Alloalcanivorax dieselolei B5: one gene and its partner. The main gene of each other region encodes a partner of the protein of the gene in region 2 in a complex. Links are inferred from orthologs where the notes say so. Each region holds a gene or a part of one and is shown on either strand. Other genes may lie near its edges.

The links.
Region 1: the proteins of dnaB (region 2) and dnaG are in contact, whole or in part, in a crystal structure (PDB 2R6A), measured with the Geobacillus stearothermophilus proteins. The link is inferred for Alloalcanivorax dieselolei B5 from one-to-one orthologs. Residues at the interface, in WP_033016901.1 of Geobacillus stearothermophilus: Ser13, Glu15, Ala16, Gln18, Glu91, Leu92, Asp94, Ala95, Val96, Pro97, Thr98, Ala99, Ala100, Asn101, Tyr104, Tyr105, Ile108; in WP_049624496.1 of Geobacillus stearothermophilus: Lys456, Leu457, Leu458, Pro459, Ala460, Asn463, Ala464, Leu467, Leu535, Leu536, Ile537, Ala538, Gln544, Glu545, Asp548, Tyr549, His552.

The regions. Positions count from the first base shown.
Region 1 is NC_018691.1:1,042,577-1,045,481, forward strand. It holds dnaG (DNA primase), read right to left. Parts: upstream 2,461-2,905; coding sequence 541-2,460; downstream 1-540. Other genes in the region: rpoD (RNA polymerase sigma factor RpoD), read right to left, coding at 1-446; B5T_RS04745 (GatB/YqeY domain-containing protein), read right to left, coding at 2,592-2,905. UniProt on the Escherichia coli protein: RNA polymerase that catalyzes the synthesis of short RNA molecules used as primers for DNA polymerase during DNA replication.
Region 2 is NC_018691.1:841,868-845,706, forward strand. The notes cover bases 380-3,294. They hold dnaB (replicative DNA helicase), read left to right. Parts: upstream 380-1,098; coding sequence 1,099-2,490; downstream 2,491-3,294. Other genes in these bases: rpsR (30S ribosomal protein S18), read left to right, coding at 380-417; rplI (50S ribosomal protein L9), read left to right, coding at 433-885; alr (alanine racemase), read left to right, coding at 2,509-3,294. In the rest of the region: priB (primosomal replication protein N), read left to right, coding at 1-169; more of rpsR, read left to right, coding at 187-379; more of alr, read left to right, coding at 3,295-3,573; DNA repair protein RadA, read left to right, coding at 3,619-3,839. UniProt on the Escherichia coli protein: The main replicative DNA helicase, it participates in initiation and elongation during chromosome replication. Travels ahead of the DNA replisome, separating dsDNA into templates for DNA synthesis.

The DNA.
Region 1 (2,905 bases), 200 kb from region 2 along the record:
ACCATCTCCACCGCGCCGGGCCAGAAAGCCAGGGCGTGCATGACTTCACGGGTGCCTTCTTCGATGCGCTTGGCGATCTCGATCTCGCCTTCCCGGGTGAGCAGCTCCACGGTGCCCATTTCGCGCATGTACATCCGCACGGGATCAGTGGTGCGGCCCGGCTCGCTCTCCACGGAGGCGAGTACGGCGGCGGCTTCCTCGGCAGCAACCTCGTCGGTGCTGTCGGCGCCTTCACCCATCATGATCTCATCGGCATCCGTGGCTTTTTCCACCACGGTGATGCCCATGTCGTTGATCATCTGGATGATGTCTTCCACCTGGTCCGTGTCGGTGATGGACTCGGGCAGGTGGTCGTTCACTTCGGCGTAGGTCAGGTAGCCCTGTTCCTTGCCCAGCGCGATCAACTGCTTCAGCTGTGACTGCTGTTGCTGCTTTTGAGTCGTCATGCGAAATGCCCGTAGTTGGAAGAGCCGTGGTCCTGGGAAAACGGCGTATTATACGCTGATATGGGGGGTTGAGCCAGTGATCACAAGACCCCCGCTATGGTTCCGCCTGGTGTCCGGCTCGCGCTCTGGCGAGTGCCCGGTGAAGCTCTGAAAGCCGCGCCAGGTCCGGATTGGGGCGGGCTTCCTCGGTTTTCAAAGTCTGTTCCAATGCAAGAGTATGCAGGCGATGCAGGGCGTCGTCCCAGTACCGCCGCGCGGTATCGTCGTCCATGGTTGGCTTCAGCGCCTCACGCAGCAGGCGGGACAGGGACTCGCCTTGTTCCAGTGCCATGATGGCGCCCAACGCCGCCGCTGGGGTGGCATGCTCGCGCACCGCGCCGGCCACCTGCAGCAGCAGGTCGACCCGCGCCAGATCCAATTCCTCGACCCCTTCGGGAAGAGGGCGGTCGCGCACCACCTGGGGGTGGGAGAGCAGCAGCAGGACCAGTCGTTCCACCAGGCCCAGGCCGGGCCGGCGGGCGCGCGATCCCAGGTGCGGGCGGTCCGGGGCAGGGTCCGGTTCGTCCGCCATGGCCGGCGGGAAGTCCGGTGGCGGTGCGTCGTCCCAATCCGGCTGGTCCGCATGGTCCGTATGGCGGGCGGCTCGGGGCGGCGGTGCCGCTGGCCTGGGTGCCGGGGCCGGCCGGGGCGGGGGTTCCGCTGGTGATTCCTGGCGCAGTCGCTCCAGAGAGGAGCGCTCCAGCCGTGTCAGCCGCGCCAGTTCCTCCTCCAGCAGCGCCCGGTAGAACGGCCCCGAGGGCTTGCTCAGGTAAGGGAGCGCCAGCCGCGCCAGGCGTGCCCGGCCGTCCACGGTGTCCAGGTCCAGCCCCTCGGACAGGTGCCGGAACAGATAGCTGGACAGGGTGTCCGCTTTCTCGGTGAGTGCCAGCAGGGTCTCCGGGCCCTGAGCGCGCACCAGGGTGTCCGGGTCCTCGCCGTCGGGCAGGAACAGGAAACGCGCCTGCTTGCCATCGTCCAGGGCCGGCAGGGTGGATTCCAGAGCCCGCCAGGCGGCGCGTCTTCCGGCGTTGTCGCCGTCGAAGCAGAACACCACTTCGTTCACTTGCCGGAACAGGGTCTGGCAGTGCTCCGGGCTGGTGGCGGTGCCGAGGGTCGCCACCACGTTGGGCACACCATGCTGAGCCAGGGCGATCACATCCATGTAACCCTCCACCACGTAAAGACGATCACTGCGGTCGCGGCTGCGACGCCATTCCCACAGCCCGTACAGTTCCCGGCCTTTGTGGAACACCGGGGTTTCCGGGCTGTTCAGGTATTTGGGTTTGCCGTCGCCGAGCACCCGGCCACCGAAGCCGATGGTACGGCCGCGGGCATCCCGGATCGGGAACTGGATCCGGTCGCGGAACTTGTCGTAAACCCGGCCGGTGTCCTCGCGCCGCACCAGCAGGCCGGCAGTGAGTGCTTGCTCCAGCCCGGCCTGGTCCAGTGACAGCCCGGTTATCAGATTGTCAAAGCCGGGCGGGGCGAAGCCGAGACCGTATTGGGCGGCAATCTCGCCGCTGAGCCCCCGGCCTTTCAGGTAAGCCACCGCTTTTTGCCGGTCCGGAGCGCTTTTTAATTGCTGACGATAGTATCGTTCCGCCCGTCCGAGCAAATCGTACAGGGTTTGCAGCCGGCTCCGGCGCGCTTTTTCCTCACGGCTGTCGTGATGCTCTTCACGCGGGATGTCCACACCGGCGCGGCCGGCCAACTGCTCCACCGCCTCGGGGAAGGACAGGTGGTCGTACTCCATGACGAAGCGCAGGGCGTCGCCGGAGGCGCCACAGCCGAAGCAGTAGTAGAATTGCTTGTCCGGGGACACCGTGAACGACGGCGTCTTCTCCTGGTGGAATGGGCAGCACGCGGAATAGTTGCGTCCGGTCTTCTTCAGCGGCACGCGGGCGTCGATCAGCGGCACGATGTCGATTCGCGCGAGAAGATCCTGAATAAAATGTTCGGGAATCAGACCGGCCATGGGAAGAATATTCCGACTCACCCGGGCTGATGGCAAGTCCGGCTAATGAGAGAGTGGTGGTGGAGGCCGGCACACAGCGGCTGATGAGGGCGCCGTCGGGGATGGACGGGAACCGCGTGCCGGGTCCGGAATCAGCCAGTGAGCCTGGCTTTGACCTTGCCGCTAACCGCGCCTATGTCGGCCCGGCCCTGCAGTTTGGGCTTGAGCAAGCCCATGACTTTGCCCATGTCACCCATGCCGGCGGCGCCGGTACTGGTGATGGCCTCGTCGATCAATGCCTCGATTTCGGCATCGCTCAGGGGCTGGGGCAGGAATTCCTGGAGGATCAGAATTTCCGCTTCTTCCACCTCGGCCAGTTCCGGACGGTTGGCGTCACGGTACTGACCGGCGGAATCCTTGCGCTGCTTGACCAGTTTATCGAGCACGGCGAGGGCGCGGGCGTCAT
Region 2 (3,839 bases):
CCAGGCCCGTATCGGGCTGGTACTCGCCGGCGGCAAGACCGCCCTGGCGAAGCACCTGAAGGAAGGACAACGGGTCAGAGTCGGCGGCTTTCTCAGCCGCGCCGGCTACAAGGGCGAAGCCCGGGACCGTTTGCAGTTGATCGTGGAAACGCTGGAGCCCCTGGACTAGGAATCGAGGAGAAAACCATGGCCCGTTTTTATCGCCGTCGCAAATTCTGCCGCTTCACCGCGGAAGGTGTTGAGTACATTGATTTCAAGGATCTCGACACGCTGAAAGCCTATATCACCGAAACCGGCAAGATCGTGCCCAGCCGCATCACCGGCACCAAAGCACGCTATCAGCGCCAGCTGGCCAGCGCGGTCAAGCAGGCCCGCTTCCTGGCGCTGCTGCCGTACTCCGACAGCCACGACAATTAAGCCGAGGGGACCGTCATGCAAGTGATCCTGCTGGAAACCATCAAGAACCTGGGTGATCTGGGCTCCGTGGTGGACGTTCGCCCCGGCTATGGCCGTAACTTTCTGATCCCGCAAGGCAAGGCGCTGCCGGCCACCAAGGGTAACCTGGCCGAAGTAGAAGCCCGTCGCGCGGAACTGGAAAAACAAGCTTCCGAGCAACTGGCGGCCGCTCAAGAGCGCGCTGACAAGCTGGCCGAAGCGTCCGTGACCATCGGCGCCAAATCCGGTGACGAAGGCAAGCTGTTCGGCTCCGTTGGTACCCGCGACATCGCCGACGCCATCACCGAGCAGACCGGTGTGGAAATGTCCAAGGCCGAAGTGAAGCTCCCGCACGGCGCGCTGCGTCAAACCGGCGAGTACGAAATCGACTTGGCGTTGCACGCCGATGTGACCGTGACCATCAAACTGGCGGTGGTACCGGCCGAGTAATCACGGCCGTTACCCTGCGCCGGTTTGCCCCCTTGGGGGCGCGGTGACACAATCAAGGCACTGTCCGATCATCGGGCGGTGCCTTTTTTGTGGCCGCCGTCCATGGCGGCCACCCTCCGGGCCGTCGCTGTTGCGACGTCAAAAATCGTTCCGGACGATTTTTTGTTATGATCGCCCTCTGATCTTTTTTGCGTGCCACCGAACGGACCCACCATGAACGAGTCTCTTGCGTTGGATGATCATCTTCCCGACAGCCTGCGTATCCCGCCCAATTCCGTGGAAGCGGAACAGGCGGTGCTGGGGGGGCTGTTGCTCAACAACGAAGCCTGGGACGACGTTGCCGAACGGGTCGGCGAGAAGGACTTCTACCGCAAAGAGCATCGGTTGATCTTCCAGGTGATCGGTCAGTTGGTGGAAGAGGAAAAGCCCAGCGATCTGGTTACCGTTTCCCAGGCTCTGACTCACCGTGGCGAGCTGGACGACGTGGGCGGTGCCACCTATCTCTCGGAACTGGCCCGCAATACGCCGAGTACCGCCAATATCAATGCCTATGCCGAGATCGTTCGCGAACGCAGCATTTTGCGGCAGCTGATTCAGGTATCGCACAAGGTGTCGGATCTGGCGTTCAATCCCAAGGGCAAGCCGTCCCTGGAAATCCTCGATACCGCCGAGTCGTCGATTTTCGAAATCGCCGAACAGCAAAAGAAGGGTTCAGGTCCGCAGAACATCAAGTCGGTGTTGAAAAAGGCGGTGGACCGCATTGATGAGCTGTACCGCAACAAGAATTCCCTGACCGGGGTCACCACCGGCTTCGAGGAAATGGACAAGATAACCGCGGGGCTGCAGCCGTCGGATATGGTGGTGGTGGCGGGACGGCCGTCGATGGGGAAAACCACGTTCGCCATGAATCTGTGCGAGAACGTGGCGATCAAGGCCGGTAAGCCAGTGCTGGTGTTCTCCATGGAGATGCCCGCCGACGCCATCGTCATGCGGATGCTGTCTTCCCTGGGCCGCATCAATCAGGGCGCGATCCGTTCCGGGAATCTGGATCAGGACGATTGGCCGCGTATCACCTCGGCGATCCAGATGCTCAGTGAGCAGAAATTCTTTATCGACGATACCGCCGCGCTCAGCCCGCTGGAAATGCGCGCCAGGGCACGCCGGGTGGCGCGGGAATGCGGCGGCGAGATCGGTCTGATCATGGTCGACTATCTGCAATTGATGCAGGTTCCCGGCGCCGACAACCGGGTCAACGAAATCTCCGAGATCTCCCGGAACCTGAAGGGGCTGGCCAAGGAAATGAATTGCCCGGTGCTGGCTCTGTCACAGCTGAACCGGTCGTTGGAACAACGTCCGAACAAAAGGCCTGTGATGTCCGACCTGCGGGAATCCGGGGCGATCGAGCAGGACGCGGACCTGATCATCTTTCTCTATCGCGACGAGGTCTATAACAAGGACACTCCGGAGAAGGGCATCGCTGAAATTATCCTTGGCAAGCACCGGAATGGTCCGATCGGTACGGTTCGGCTGGCGTTTCGCGGGGAATTCCTGCGCTTCGATGATCTGGCGCCGGAGTACTACCAGCAGTATCAGGACAACGAATAACCGGGGCGGGAGAAAACCATGCGCGGTACCCGGTTACAAATACGGCCAACGGCCCTGTCCCATAATGCCGGCGTGGCCCGGACCCTGGCCGACGGCGCCCAGGTGTTCGCCATGATCAAGGCCAATGGCTACGGCCATGGCCTGACGCTGGCCGCCGACGCCATGGCCGGCCAGGTGGACGGCTTGGGTGTGGCATTGATGGACGAGGCCCGGGTGGTGCGTGAACACGGCATCCGCAAGCCTATCCTGGTGGCCGAGGGCTTCTTCGATCAGGACGAGATCGCGGAAGCCGCCCGCCTGGATGTGGAAGTGGTGGTGCACGCCGCCTGGCAGGTGGCCCTGCTGAGCAAACGGCCGGCTCCCCTGGGCGTCTGGCTGAAAATCAATACCGGCATGAATCGGCTGGGCATGCCGCCGGAGCAGGCACGGGAGCAGGCGGCGTTACTGCGGGCCATCCCTGGAGTGCGACTGGCCGGCCTGATGAGTCATTTCGCCTGCGCCGATCAGCAGGATGATCCGCTTAGCGAGCGGCAACTGGCGACGGTGCTGGCGTTATCCGAGGAACTGGGGTTGCCGGTGACCGCCGCCAATTCCGCGGCGTTGATCCGCTACCCGGCGGCGCGCCGGCAGCGGGTCCGTCCCGGCATCATGCTGTATGGCTCGTCGCCGTTCCCATGGCGCTCCGCCAGTGAATTGGGGCTGCGCCCGACCCAGCGTTTCAGTGCCCGTCTGATCGCCGTGAATCCCATTGGCGCCGGCCAGACGGTGGGATACGGCGCCACCTGGCGTGCGCCGGAAAATGGCACCATCGGTGTGGTGGCGGTGGGTTACGGTGACGGCTACCCGCGCCACGCCCCCAACGGTACGCCGGTGGCGGTGAACGGCCGGCGCACCGAACTGGTTGGCCGGGTCTCCATGGACATGATCACGGTGAGACTGGATGGCCTCGAGGCCCGCGTCGGTGACGACGTGGAGCTGTGGGGCGATACCGTTTCCGTGGATGACGTGGCCGTCGCCTGCGGCACCATCAGTTACGAGTTATTCTGTCAGGTCACCGCCCGGCCGGAACGGGTGATCGGCTGACTGCGCGGGGGCGACGCTCCCGGATCCCGGCATCGAGGAGAGTCCGTGGCGAAGAAGAAAACCGCTTTTGTCTGCACTGAATGTGGCGGGGACTTCCCCAAATGGCAGGGACAGTGCCCGGCCTGCGGGCAATGGAACACCCTGCAGGAGTTCGTGGTGGACAGCGCCCCGTTCCGCGCCAGTGGCGGCGCCGGCCGCAGCGGCTTCAGCGGACAGCTGGCGGAAGTGCGCAATCTGGATGAGATCGTTCTTGAGGAAACCCCGCG